2 regions of the Massilia oculi genome follow, and region 1 is predicted to be linked to the other one. Evidence: predicted binding sites of a transcription regulator. Region 1 holds the regulator's gene; the other holds the start of a gene.
The links. Region 1 encodes sigma-54, which starts transcription at its own class of promoters, with help from an activator protein. Its sites were predicted from a motif close to TGGCANGNAANCTGCTTT; they were not measured.
Positions count from the first base shown of each region.

Region 2: DIR46_RS10115 (TorF family putative porin) is a predicted target of sigma-54. The motif match lies at 2,721-2,738, and genes of this name have one in related genera.

Region 1 covers NZ_CP029343.1:2,486,807-2,494,103, reverse strand. Annotated here, with positions in the region: gene lptA (lipopolysaccharide transport periplasmic protein LptA) at 1-371, shown strand, start outside; gene lptB (LPS export ABC transporter ATP-binding protein) at 383-1,135, shown strand; gene DIR46_RS11515 (RNA polymerase factor sigma-54) at 1,147-2,622, shown strand; gene hpf (ribosome hibernation-promoting factor, HPF/YfiA family) at 2,698-3,057, shown strand; gene DIR46_RS11505 (enoyl-CoA hydratase/isomerase family protein) at 3,181-4,266, shown strand; gene DIR46_RS11500 (DUF5694 domain-containing protein) at 4,351-5,421, shown strand; gene rapZ (RNase adapter RapZ) at 5,485-6,363, opposite strand; gene hprK (HPr(Ser) kinase/phosphatase) at 6,433-7,297, opposite strand, start outside.
Region 2 covers NZ_CP029343.1:2,173,791-2,181,087, reverse strand. Annotated here, with positions in the region: partial or broken gene DIR46_RS10125 (adenosylcobalamin-dependent ribonucleoside-diphosphate reductase) at 1-2,129, opposite strand, end outside; partial or broken gene DIR46_RS27245 (accessory factor UbiK family protein) at 2,320-2,550, opposite strand; gene DIR46_RS10115 (TorF family putative porin) at 2,805-3,539, shown strand; gene glnK (P-II family nitrogen regulator) at 3,559-3,897, shown strand; gene amt (ammonium transporter) at 3,912-5,312, shown strand; gene gshA (glutamate--cysteine ligase) at 5,593-6,894, shown strand; gene DIR46_RS10095 (class I SAM-dependent methyltransferase) at 6,939-7,297, opposite strand, start outside.

The DNA.
Region 1 (7,297 bases):
AGGCCGACCGCGCCGTGGTCAACGAGTCGCCGGAAGGGTATATGAGCGTGACGCTCACCGCGTCCAACGGCAAGCTGACCACCTTCCGCCAGAAGCGTGACGGCGGCCCCGACCTGTGGGTCGAAGGCCAGGCCGAGCGCATCGAGTACGACGAGCGTTCCGAGCTGGTGCGCCTGTACTCGAACGCCCTGATCAAGGAGCTCGAGAATTCGCGCATGACCAACCAGATCACCGGACCTTTCATCTCCTACGACAACCGCAAGGAAGTGGCCACCGTGCGCAACGACGTCAGCGGCCAGACCAAGGCCGGCGGCGGACGCGGCACCCTGATCCTGTCGCCCAAGCGCGCCCCGGCCGGAGGCGCGCAATGACGGCGATCCCGATGGAGCTGGGCGATTGCAGCACCCTGGTCGTCAAGGGCCTGCAGAAAAGCTATGGCAAGCGCCTGGTGGTGCGCGATGTGTCGCTGCAGGTCGAATGCGGTGAAGTGGTCGGCTTGCTGGGTCCGAACGGCGCCGGCAAGACCACGTCGTTCTACATGATCGTCGGCCTGGTGCCGTCGGATGCCGGCTCGATCGACATCAACGGCACCGACATCACCAGCCTGCCGATCCACCGCCGCGCGGTATTGGGCCTGTCCTACCTGCCGCAGGAGGCGTCGGTGTTCCGCAAGCTGACGGTGGAAGAGAACATCCGCGCCGTGCTCGAGCTGCAGAAGGACAACGGCAAGCCGCTGTCGAAAGACCAGATCAACGAGCGCCTCGACACCCTGCTGGCCGACCTGCAGATCGAGAAGCTGCGCGAGAATCCGGCGCTGTCGCTGTCGGGCGGCGAGCGCCGCCGCGTGGAAATCGCGCGCGCGCTGGCGACCAATCCGCGCTTCGTGCTGCTCGACGAACCGTTCGCCGGCGTCGACCCGATCGCCGTGATCGAGATCCAGCGCATCGTGCGCTTCCTGAAGGAGCGCCGGATCGGCGTTTTGATCACCGACCACAACGTGCGCGAGACGCTCGGCATCTGCGACCGCGCCTACATCATCAACCAGGGCGCGGTGCTTGCCTCCGGCCGCCCTGACGACATCATCGCGGACGAGTCGGTCCGCCGCGTGTACCTGGGTGAACACTTCCGCATGTGAGCGACGCCTAGATGAAACAGTCCCTGCAACTTCGCACTTCGCAGCACCTCGCGCTTACGCCGCAACTGCAGCAGTCGATCCGGTTGCTGCAACTGTCGACGCTCGAGCTGCACCAGGAGATCGAGCAGATACTGGGCGATAACCCCTTGCTCGAGCGGCTCGACGATCCGCTCGACCGTTCGGTACGCTTGCTGGCCGATGGCGCGATCAACAATGCGCCCGCCAACGGCGAGGCGCCACCGGCCCCCGGCCAGCAGGCCGAAGGCCAGGACGCGCCGGCGCAGGAGGGCGAGGGTTTCGAGAACGGCGCGGACCACGATCGCTTTGATGCCGACTGGAGCGAAGGCGGCGCGCCATCGTCGGGCGGCGGCGAGGACGAGGACGGCCGCCCGCAACTGGAAGCCTGCGCTATAACCCTGCGCGAACATCTGATGGAGCAGGTGCGCGAAGCCACCTTGTCGGCGCGCGACCGTGCGCTGGCCGAGCTGGTGATCGATGCGCTGGACGACAACGGCTACCTCGAGGAGCCGCTCGACGAGATCCACGCCAGGCTGCCCGAAGAGCTCGGGATCGAGATCGACGAATTGCGCTGCGCGCTGGCGCTGGTGCAGAGCATGGACCCGGTGGGCGTCGGCGCGCGCAGCGCGGCCGAGTGCCTGGCGCTGCAGATCCGGCGCATGCCCGGTGTGCCGCTGGTGACGCGGCGCATGGCGCTGACCATCGTCGAGGGTTACCTGAGCTGGTTCGCCCAGCGCGAATACAGCAAGCTGAAGAAGGCGCTCGACTGCGACGACGAAGACTTGCGCGAGGTGCAGGCCGTGGTGCGCCAATGCAATCCGCACCCGGGCGCGGCGTTTGCCTCGAACGTGTCGGACTACGTGGTGCCGGACGTGATCGTGCGCCGTTCCAAGAGCGGCTGGGCGGTCACCCTGAACCCGGACGTGATGCCGCGCCTGCGCGTGAACAGCCTGTACGCCAGCCTGCTCAAGCAGGGCAAGAGCGAGGCGCAGATGGGCGCGCAGATGCAGGAAGCGAAGTGGCTCATCAAGAATATGCGCCAGCGATTCGACACCATCCTGCGTGTGGCGGAGGCGATCGTCGAGCGCCAGCGCAATTTTTTCTCGCATGGCGCGGTTGCCATGCGGCCCCTTGTTTTACGTGAGATAGCTGATACACTAGGCCTACACGAGAGCACAATTTCTCGTGTCACAACGCAGAAATACATGCTGACCCCGCACGGCATGTTTGAGTTGAAGTATTTCTTCGGCAGCCACGTTGCCACCGAGGCGGGAGGCGAAGCATCCTCGACGGCAATCCGTGCGCTCATCGCACAATTGACAGGAGCAGAAGACCCTAGGAACCCATTGTCCGACAGCAAGATCGCGGAGATGCTCGGGGAACAAGGCATGGTCATCGCGCGCCGGACGGTTGCAAAATACCGTGAAGCCCTCAAGATACCCCCTGTAAGCCTCCGCAAGTCCTTGTAACTGCGCCGTCCACACCCGTCGTGCCTTGTCGCGTTGGTGTGGTCCACACGGTGCAACCTTTTCAAAGGAGTGTGTATGAACCTCACAATCAGTGGCCATCATCTCGAAGTAACCCCCGCCATCCGTGAATACGTTCAGAATAAGCTCGAGCGCATCATTCGCCATTTCGACCAGGTGATCGACACCCACGTCTTCCTGGCCGTCGACAACCTCACTGAAAAAGAAAAAAGGCAGAAAGCAGAGATCAACGTCCAGGTGTCGGGCAAGACCCTGCACGTGGCAAGCGTCGCGCAAGACCTGTACGCCGCGATCGACACGCTGATGGATAAACTGGACCGACAGATCCTCAAACACAAGCAGCAATTGAAAGACCATAGCCGTACCTCGATCAAACGCATGCCGGAAATCGGCGGCGAAGACGCTGCTGTCGCCTGATCAGGCGCAGGGCTCACACTAGCTAAGGGCGTCTGAGGGGACGCCCTTTTTGCATCCAGCGTTTCAGTTCTACCCGAGGCGCGTGTTCGGTAAAATGCAGGTCTCTTCATGATGGATCAACCCATGACCGACCACGTCCTGACCCGCATCGCCAACCGCACCGGCATCATCACACTGGACCGCCCGAAGGCGCTCAATTCGCTGTCGCTCGAGATGGTGCGCGCATTGACCGACATCCTCCTTGGCTGGCGCGACAATGGGCGGGTCGATGCAGTCGTGCTCACCAGCAGCAGCGAGAAGGCCTTGTGCGCGGGCGGCGACATTCGCTTCTTCCATGAAGTCGGACAGAAGGGGCCGACCGGCGGCAGCGCGCTGCTCGAGGATTTCTTTACCGAAGAATACGCGCTGAACCACCTGATCCACTTCTATCCCAAGCCCTATATCGCCATCATGGACGGCGTCGTGATGGGCGGCGGCATGGGCATCGCCCAGGGCGGGCCGGATTGCGGCCTGCGCATCGTGACCGAACGAACGAAGATGGCCATGCCCGAAGTGAACATCGGCCTGTTCCCGGACGTCGGCGGCAGCCACTTCCTGTCGCATGCGCCGGGCCGGCTCGGCAACTACCTGGGCCTGACCGGCCTGACGATCAAGGCCGCCGACGCGCTCTACGTGGGCCTGGCCGACGTGTTCGTGCCCAGCGCCGAGCTGCCGGCCCTGAACGCGTTGATCGAGACGACCGGCGGCGCCGCACTTCCCGCCGCCATCCGCGCCTTCGCCGCGCCGTTCGCGCAAGCGGCAGGCGAGAGCGAGCTGCAGGCCCGGCGCACGCTGGTCGATACCCACTTCGGCGCCGGCTCGGTCGCCGCCATCATGGCCTCGCTCGAACGCGACGAGACGCCGTTTGCGCAGCAAGCCCTGAAGGCGATGCGCCAGCGCTCGCCGCTGTTGATGTGCGTGACCCACGAGCTGCTGGCGCGCGGCGCTGCGCTGTCCGTGGCCGATTGCCTGCGCATGGAGCGCTCGCTGGTGCGCCGCAATTTCGAGCATGGCGAAGTGCTCGAAGGCATACGCGCGCTCGTTATCGACAAGGACAATGCGCCGCAATGGAATCCGCCGGCGCTCGAACAGGTCACGCCCGACATGGTGGCGCGCTTCTTCGAACCGGTGTGGCCTGGTCACGCGCATCCGCTCAGGCATCTCGCATAAGCGGGAGCATGCATATCGATTTTTGCGTGACAGCGCATCGACGAGGTGTGAACATCGGGTCTTCATGACTCGAAAGGAAGACCGATGCGCCTGCGTGCCCTGCTGATCTCGATGACGCTATGCGGCGGCGCCGTCGCGCAAGATTACCAGCCGGCCTTCGATCCGAGCCGGCTCAAGGGCCCGGCCGCAGGGCCGGCCAGCGAGATCATGGTGCTCGGTTCGCCCCACCTGTCGCAACTGCCCAAGACCTTCCAGCCATCGAGCCTGTCCCTGCTGAACGACCGGCTCGCGGGCTGGAAGCCGCAGGCGATCGCGGTCGAGGAGCGTTCCGGGCCGCAGTGCGACTTCATGCACCGCTACGTGGAGCGTTACCGGGAGGCGATCGACAGCTATTGCTGGGACACCGCGCCGGCCAGGGCCGCCACCGGGCTCGATGTCCCGCAAGCCACTGCCGAAGCCGAAAAGCTGCTCGCCGCCTGGCCCGCGGCGCCATCAAGCGCCCAGCGGCGGCGCCTGGCGGCCGTATTCCTGGCCGGTGGCGAATCCACCTCGGCCATGGTCCAGTGGCTGCGTTTGCCCGCCGCCGAGCGCCACGCAGGCGATGGCCTGGATGAGGTCCTGGTCGCCCGGCTGCACCGGCTCGAGGTCCGTCCCGGTGAAAGCGTGATGATCGCGGCGCAGCTGGCGGCCCGCCTGGGGCATGACCGCGTGCATGCGATGGACGACCAGACGGCGGGCCGGCCCTACACCGACCGCAAGGCCGCCGGCGAGGCGATCATGAAGGCCTGGGACAATCCGGCCAACAAGCAGCGCGAGGAACAGGACAAGGTCCTGAAGCAGGAACTGGGCAGCGCCGAAGGCGTGCTGGCGCTGTACCGCGCCTATAACTCGCCGGCCCATGTCGCGGCGACCTTCGAGATCGATTTCGGCGCCGCCATGAACGAGCCGTCGCCGCAGCGCTTCGGCCGCAACTACGTGGGCTACTGGGAAACGCGCAACCTGCGCATGGCGGCGAACATCCGCGACGTGGTGGGCGTGACGCCGGGCACGCGCCTGCTGGTCATCGTCGGGGCGTCTCACAAGGGCTACCTGGAAGCCTACCTGCACCAGATGCACGATGTGCGCTTGGTGGATACGGCGCAGGTGCTGCGTTGATTCGCGCCGCCTGACTGCGCACGACGTCGGGTCGGCGGCACCGCCGCCAACCCTACCGCAGCATTATGCCGCCGGATTCTTCGGCTGCTCCCGGTGCCGCACGATCACGCGCTCGGTATCGGCGAAGTGCGCGCCGAGATGCTCGGCCATGTACACCGAGCGGTGCTGGCCGCCGGTGCAGCCCACCGCCACCGTCAGGTAGCTGCGGTTGTCGGTCTTGAACGACGGCAGCCACTTGGCCACGAAGTTGCGGATGTCGGCCAGCATCTCGATCGCGCTCGGCTGGGCGTCGAGGAAGTCGATCACCGGCTGGTCCTTGCCGGTGAGGGGGCGCAGGGCCAGGTCGTAATACGGGTTCGGGATCGCGCGCACGTCGAACACGAAGTCGGCGTCGAGCGGCACGCCGACCTTGAAGGCGAACGATTCGAAGAACAGGGTCAGCGGCGCATGGGCGACCTCGGCCAGCTCCTTGATCCAGGCGCGCAGTTTATTGGCCGAGAGTTCCGAGGTGTCGATCACGTGGCCCAGGTTCTCGATCGACGACAGGCGCTCGCGCTCTTCGGCGATGCATTCGATCAGGGTGCGGCGCGAGGCCGGGTTCTCGCCCGGGCGCAGCTCGTGCGACAGCGGATGGCTGCGCCGCGTTTCCGAAAAACGCGCGACCAGCGAATGGGTGCTCGAGGTCAGGAACATGACCTTGACCGCATGGCCGTCCCCGCGCATGCGACGCACGCTCACCGGCAGTTCGACCAGCGATTCGGCGCTGCGCGCGTCGACCGCGACCGCCATCTTCGCGGCGCCGGTCTCGTTGACCGTATTGACGAGGGCCGGCAGCAGGGCCGGCGGCAGGTTGTCGACGCAGTAGTAACCCGCGTCTTCCAGGACATTCAGGGCCACGGATTTGCCCGAGCCCGAGATGCCGGTGATGAGGACGATGTGCATGCGGCGATGATACCGCAACCTTCAGCCGATGGCACGCCGCCGGGCCGTCGATAGCGGTTCCTCAGTTGTTCAATCTGCGCTCATCGCCTGGCGCTGGCGCTCCATGAATTCCTGCAGCGTGTCGATGCCGCGCAGTTGCAGGATCGTGTTGCGCACCGCGGCCTCGAGCAGCACCGCGATGTTGCGGCCGGCCGCCACCGGAATGACGACCTTGCGGATCGGCAGGCCCAGCACGTCCTCGGTCGGGAAGTGGAAGGGCAGGCGCTCGACCTCCTCGTCCAGCGCGCCGCGCTTGACCAGGTGCACGATCAGCTTGAGGCGCATCTTGCGCCGCACAGCCGTCTCGCCGAAGATCGCCTTGATGTCCAGCAGACCCAGGCCGCGCACTTCGAGCAGGTTCTGCAGCAGCGGCGGGCAGCGGCCCTCGATCATGTTCGGCGCGATGCGCGAGAATTCCACGGCGTCGTCGGCCACCAGGCCGTGCGAGCGCGAGATCAGTTCCAGGCCCAGTTCGCTCTTGCCCAGGCCCGAGTCGCCCGTGATCAGCACGCCCACGCCCAGCACGTCCATGAATACGCCGTGCATGATCACGCGCTGCGCCAGCTTCTTGGACAGGTAGACGCGCAGGAAGTCGATCACCTGCGCCGCCGGCAGCGGCGTCGAGAACAGCGGGATGTTCTGCTCGTCGCAGATGGCCAGGATGTCGGGCGGGGTTTCCAGGCCTTGCGCGATGATCAGCGCGGGCGGGCCGCCGCCGATCAGTTCGCCAACCACGTGGCTGCGCGAATTGGCCTTGAGGCGGTGGTAGTAGTCGAGTTCCTGGTGGCCGAACACCTGGATGCGACCCGGGTGGATCAGGTTCAGGTGGCCGACCTGGTCGGCGGCCGAGGCGGCGTCGCCGGCGATCTGGCGTTCACCGCCGGGAAAGCCCGCG
Region 2 (7,297 bases), 310 kb from region 1:
ATGGCCACAGCGTACCGGGCCTTTTTCCCACACCACCTCGCGCATGTCGGCCAGCGCCCGCGCGATCGGGCCGCCGGCGCGCGCCACCATCGACAGCAGCCGCATCGAGGCCGTGATCCACTGGTGGCCGCCGGTGCGCTGGTTGGCCGGCATGAAGAATTCAAAGGGACGCTCGACCGTCACCCGGCGGCCTTCCCATGCTCCTTCGGCGCGCAGGAAGCTCACCGTCAGGTAGGCGGTCTTGCGGCCTTCCTGGGTCGAGTACTCGATCTTCGAGGTCACCGATTCCAGCTCGCCCAGCGGGCGATGCTCGAAGCGCTTGCGCAGCGGGTCGTCGTCCGATGGGGGCTGCGTTGCAGCTGGCGCGACTGATAAAACACTCCCCAGCACCGCGTTCGGGCGATAGGTCGCCAGTCCCTTCAGGCCGCCGCGCCAGGCTTCCAGGTACAGGTCGCGGAAATCCTCGTAGGGATAATCCTCGGGCACGTTGACGGTCTTCGAGATCGCGGTGTCGATGAAGGGCTGGACCGCCTCCACCATGCGCAGGTGGTCCAGCGCGCGCATCTCGAGCGCGCTGACGAAGCTCGGGGCAAGGGGGCGTCGCCATGCAGCTGGCGGTACCGGCGCCAGGCGTGGTCGCATACCTCGTAGCTGCGCGTGCCGCCGTCCGCCGTGCGCTTCCTGCGCCGGTAGGTCCAGGAATAGGGCGGCTCGATGCCGTTCGAGGCATTGTCGGCGAAGGCCAGCGAGATGGTGCCGGTCGGCGCGATCGACAGCAGGTGCGAGTTGCGGATGCCGTGGGCGCGGATGCCGTCGAGGAGGGCTTGCGGCAGGCGTGCGACGAATTGTCCGCGCAGGTATTTGTCGGCGTCGAACAGCGGAAAGGCGCCTTTTTCACGCGCCAGTTCGATCGAGGCCGCGTAGGCCGCGTCGCGCAGTTCGGTCGCAATGCGCGCCGCCATGGCCCGGCCTTCGTCGGCGTCGTAGCGCAGGCCCAGCATCGCCAGCGCGCTGCCCAGGCCCAGGAAGCCCAGCCCGATGCGGCGCTTGGCGCGCGCCTCTTCGGCCTGCTGCGGCAGCGGCCATCGGGTGGCGTCGAGCACCAGGTCGAGCATGCGCACCGCGGTGGCGGCTACCTCGCGCAGGCGTTCGAGGTCCAGCCGCGCCTCCGGCGTGAACGGCGCATCGACGAAGGCGGTGAGATTGAGCGAGCCGAGATCGCAGCAGCCATACGCCGGCAGCGGCTGCTCGCCGCAGGGATTGGTGGCGCGCAGCTCTTCGGCGTACCAGAGGTTGTTCTCGGCATTCATGCGGTCGATGAACAGCACGCCCGGCTCGGCATGGTCGTAGGTCGAGACCATGATGCGTTCCCAGAGCTCGCGCGCGCGCAGGCTGCGGTAGACCCACAGGCCGTCGTCCCTGCGGTGGCCGCCGGCGGCCACGTCCTCGTCGCCCGGCTCGGCCGGGTGCACCAGCGCGAACGCCTCGTCCGCCTCGACGGCGCGCATGAAGGCGTCGGTCACGCCGACCGAGATATTGAAATTGGTGAGACGGCCCGTGTCCTTGGCCGCGATGAAGCGTTCGATGTCGGGATGGTCGATCCGCAGCACGCCCATCTGGGCGCCGCGCCGCGCGCCGGCCGATTCCACCGTGCGGCAGGAGGCGTCGAATACTTCCATGTACGACACCGGACCGGAAGCGCGCGAGGCGGTGCCGGCCACCTTGCTGCCCAGCGGGCGGATCGCGGAAAAGTCGTAGCCGACCCCGCCGCCGCGGCGCATGGTCTCGGCGGCTTCGCTGAGCGCGGTATAGATGCCGGGCAGGCCGTCGCTGGTGCCGGAGATCGCGTCGCCGACCGGCTGGACGAAACAGTTGATGAGGGTGGCCGAGAGGCCAAGGCCGGCGGCGGACGCGATCCGGCCGGCGGGAACGAAGCCCTGCTGCTGGGCCTCCAGGAAACGGCGCTCCCATTCGGCGCGTTGCGGTTCGAGGGCGGCCAGGGCGCGTGCGATGCGCCGCTGCACGTCCCCGATCGTGCGTTCGTCGCCGCGCGCGTATTTTTCGCGCAGCACGTCGAGCGACACTTCCTGCGCGGGCAGGGTGCCGGTCCGTGATTCTGGTGCATTCATGCCGGTTGCCCTATCCATGAATGCACCCGCCGTCAGGGTTTGTTGATCGGCGTATCGCCCGATTTGTCGAGACTCGGCGGCAGCACGATGGTCGGATCTTCGGGCTGGGCCGGGAATGGGGCCGTGGCCGACGGCGCCGCGCCCGCTGGCGGGGGGCCGATGCCGACGAGGTGGACGATGCGCCGGACCCCAGGCGGGCTTCGAGTTCGATCACGCGCAGCTCAAGCGCTTCCAGCTTGGCGCGGGTCTTGGCCAGCACCTGGGCCTGGATGTCGAATTCCTCGCGCGTAACCAGGTCGAGCTTGGCGAAGCCCGAGGTCATCGCCGCCTTGACGTTGCGCTCGATGTCCTTGGCCGGGCCACTTTCCAGTGCCTGGTTGATCTTGCCCTGCAAATCGCTGAAGAAGTTGCTGTTGTTCATGTCCCTATCCCTTTCTGCCGAGGTTGTATGCACCACGGCGGTGCAAACGAGCCTGATTTGGTGCGTCACGCAACACGGCGGACGCCGTTCGCGCTCGATTGTATTGAAGCAAATCGTAAGTGGGGCGTGTTTACAAAAAAAACAAGGCTATTTTCACTGTTTTTATGAGCTGGCACACATCCTGCTAAACGAAGAAGGAGATAACGCACCAATAAAGGAATTCCAAACGCAGTAACTGTCCAAGGGGGTTTGTCATGAAGTGCAATGCAAAAATCAACGCGATCAGTCTGGCGATTCTGGCTTTTACCAGTTTCCCGGCCATGGCACAGGAACAACCCGCTGAACATCAGGTGAGCTACAACGTGGCCCTCACCAGCGACTACCGTTACCGCGGCCTGTCGCAAACCGATTCCGACCCCGCCCTGTCCGGCGGCGTCGACTACGTACATGGCCCAACAGGCTTCTACGTAGGCACCTGGCTCTCCACTATCAAGTGGACGAAGGACCTGGGTGGCGACGGCAATCTTGAATGGGATGTGTATGCCGGCAAGCGTGGCCAGTTGACCGATGAGGTCAGCTACGACGTCGGCGGCCTGTATTACTGGTATCCAGATAACAGCCTGGATCCGAACGCAAATACTTTTGAAATTTACGGCAAGCTCGGCTTCGGCCCTGCGTATATCAAGTATTCGCACTCGACGACCAATCTGTTCGGCACCGCCGACAGCAAGCGCAGCGGTTATCTGGACGTGGGCGCCGACATCGACGTCAGCAACGGCTTCCTGCTGAACCTGCAGATCGGCCGCCAGCGCGTGAAGAACAACAGCCCGGCGTCCTACACGCACTACAAGATCGGCGTGACAAAGGACTTTGGGGTCGCCACCGTGGCCCTGGCCTGGCACAAGGCGAATACCGACGCCTACCTGAGTCCGGAAGGCAAGAACCTGGGCAAGTCAGCCGCCGTGCTGTCCGTGTCAAAAACTTTTTGATAGCAAAAGAGGCAATACCATGAAAATGATTACCGCCATCATCAAGCCCTTCAAGCTCGACGAAGTGCGTGAAGCGCTGTCGGAAATCAACGTGCAAGGCATGACGGTGACCGAAGTGAAGGGTTTCGGTCGCCAGAAGGGTCACACCGAGCTGTACCGTGGCGCCGAGTACGTTGTCGATTTCCTGCCCAAGATCAAGATCGAAGCCGCCGTCGACGATGCCATCGTCGACCAGGTGATCGATGCGATCCAGGGCGCCGCCCGCACCGGCAAGATCGGTGACGGCAAGATCTTCGTGGCCGACCTGACCCAGGTCATCCGTATCCGTACCGGCGAGACCGGCAACGACGCACTGTAAGAAGGAACGTGTTCATGAAGCATATAACGACAAAAATCCTGACCGCCATGCTGGGCCTGGGCCTGGCCCTCCCGGCCATGGCGGCGCCGTCCATCAACAAGGGGGATACCGCCTGGATGTTCGTTGCCACCCTGCTGGTCATCATGATGGTGATCCCGGGCCTGGCGCTGTTCTACGGCGGCATGGTGCGCGCCAAGAACATGTTGTCGGTCCTGATGCAGGTCATGATGGTGTTTTCGCTGATCATCGTGCTGTGGTGCCTGTACGGTTACTCACTCGCCTTTACCTCCGGTAACGCCTTCATCGGCGGCTTCGACCGCGCCTTCCTGCAAGGCATCTGGGACCCGGTCGCCGGCACCTTCTCGATGGGCGCCACCTTCACCAAGGAGGTGATGATCCCCGAGTTCATCTTCGTCGCCTTCCAGGGCACCTTCGCCGCCATCACCTGCGCGCTGATCGTCGGCTCGTTCGCCGAGCGCGCGCGCTTCGCGGCGGTGCTGGCCTTCGTGGTGATCTGGTTCACCTTCGCCTACCTGCCGATGGCGCACATGGTCTGGTTCTGGGCCGGTCCTGACGCGATCACCGATGCCGCCTCGCTGGCCACCGTCAGCGCCGGCGCCGGCTACCTGTGGCAGCAGGGCGCGCTCGACTTCGCGGGCGGCACCGTGGTGCACATCAATTCCGCGGTCGCCGGCCTGGTTGGCGCCTACGTGATCGGCAAGCGTGTCGGCTACGGCAAGGAATCGATGGCCCCGCACTCGCTGCCGATGACCATGGTCGGCGCCTCGCTGCTGTGGGTCGGCTGGTTCGGCTTCAACGCCGGTTCGGCGCTCGAAGCGGGCGACATCGCGGCGCTGGCCTTCATCAACACCCTGCTGGCAACCGCCGCCGCCACCGTGTCGTGGGCGGCCGGCGAGTGGCTCTTCAAGCGCAAGCCATCGATGCTGGGCGCCGCCTCGGGCGCCATCTCGGGCCTGGTGGCGATCACCCCGGGCGCCGGTTTCGTCGGTCCGATGGGCGCCTTGGTCATGGGCCTGCTGGCTGGTATCATCTGCCTGTGGGGCGTGACCGGCCTGAAGCGCATGCTGCGCGCCGACGATTCGCTCGACGTGTTCGGCGTGCACGGCGTGGGCGGCATCCTGGGGGCGCTGCTGACCGGCGTGTTCGCGGCGCCGTCGCTGGGCGGCCAGGGCGTGTGGGACTACACCACCAATGCCATGGCCACCGGCTACTCGATCGGCAGCCAGGTGCTGGTGCAGGCGCACGGCGTGGTCGTGACCGTCGTCTGGTCGGGCATCGTCGCCTTCATCGCCTTCAAGCTGGTCGACATCGTGATCGGCCTGCGCGTGCCTGAAGACGAAGAGCGCGAAGGCCTGGACATCACCAGCCACGGCGAATCGGCGTACCGTTACTGATATAGCCGAGCAGCACTAGCACGTTAGCAGCAAGCACGTCGTCCCCGCGCAGGCGGGGACCCAAGTTGCCAGCATGGCGGCTACGTTATAACGTAGTGCCAGTGCAAATAACCTTGGGTCCCCGCCTTCGCGGGGAGTCTTTTTGGCAGTGGCAAAAAAGACGTTTTTGCTTCTTTGGTAACACCTCTTTAAAAAGGCCAGGTGCACCCCATATGACAGATCCAACTTAACAAATAACAAACGGCGCAAGAAGTCGCGCATAACAGGGAAGTCCACATACATGGTTCCGCACCTCGCCACCGCCCAGACCGGTCCTCTGCTCGACCTGGAAAAGAAAATCCTCGAAGCCACCCCCGCCATCGAGCGCTGGTTCCGGCTCGAGTGGCAGGAGCATACGCCGCCGTTCTATTGCTCGGTCGACCTGCGCAATGCGGGTTACAAGCTGGCGCCGGTCGACACCAACCTGTTCCCGGGCGGCTTCAACAACCTGCCGACCGAAATGCTGCCGCTGACGGTGCAGGCCGCCATGGCCGCGATCGACAAGTATTGCCCGGACGCGCGCAATCTGATCCTGGTGCCCGAGACGCATACGCGCAACCCGATGTACCTGCAGAACGTGGCGCGCCTGATGCAGATCTTCCGCCAGACCGGCCTGCACGTGCGCCTGGGATCGTTCTCGCCGGAGGTCACCGAACCGACGCCGTTGGCGCTGCCTGACGGCAATATGTTGGTGGTCGAGCCGCTGGTGCGCTCGGCGAACGGGCGCCGCGTCGGCCTGGCCGATTTCGACCCCTGCACCATCCTGCTCAACAACGATCTGTCGGCCGGAATCCCGGCCATCCTCGAGAACGTGCACGAGCAGTCGCTGCTGCCGCCGCTGCACGCCGGCTGGGCGCTGCGCCGCAAGAGCAACCACCTGAAGGCGTTCGACGAGGTGGCCAAGAAGTTCGGCAAGCTGATCGACATCGATCCGTGGCTGGTCAATCCGCTGCACAGCAAGTGCGGCGAAGTCGACCTGCGCGAGAACGTCGGCACCGAGGAGCTGGCCGACAACGTCTCGGCGCTGTTCTCGAAGATCAAGAAGAAATACAAGGAATACGGCATGAAGGAGCGCAAGCCCTTCGTGATCCTGAAGCCCGACGCCGGCACCTATGGCATGGGCGTGATGACGATCAAGGATGCGAGCGAAGTGCGCGACCTGACCCCGGCCCAGCGCGCGCGCATGTCGGTGATCAAGGATGGCGTGGCGGTGACCGACCTGATCATCCAGGAAGGCGTGCCGACCTTCGAATCGATCGACGACGCCGTGGCCGAGCCGGTGGTGTTCATGATCGACCGCTACGTGGTGGGCGGCTTCTACCGTGTACACGCCGAGCGCGGCATCGACCAGAACCTGAATTCGCCGGGCTCGCAATACGTGCCGCTGGCCTTCGCCCAGCAGCATGCGGTGCCGGACCTGAAGGCCAAGCCGGGCACGGCGGCGCCAAACCGCTTCTATGTGTATGGCGTGGTGGCGCGGCTGGGCATGCTGGCGGCGTCGCTGGAGATGGAACGCACGGATCCGAATCCGGAAGTCTATTGATCGTGACGGGGAGGGCGGCGGCTGCCGTCCTTGCCGGCCAGCCCTTATTCCTCCTTGCGCACCACATACATGAAGTGAGAGCGCAGCGCCGGCGCCAGCGCCGTCAGCAATTCGGACACCATATACGGCGCCGCGGCCAGCAGGCGGTGGATCGGCGGCGCCAGCACCAGGCTGCGATAGCGCTGCCCGCCCCCCGGCCACCATTCCTGCAGCTCGCCCCGGGTGACCTTGCGCACGTTGCGGTTGCGCGGGTTGTCGTAGCGAAAATCGAACACCAGGCACCAGCCTCCCGGGCGCAACGCGCGCCACATCTGGGCGGCCAGCTCGCGCCGCAGGGCCGGATCGAGCACCGAGGAAAATACCGTCAGCGCCGTGACCAGGTCGTAGCTCGCCTGCGACACCG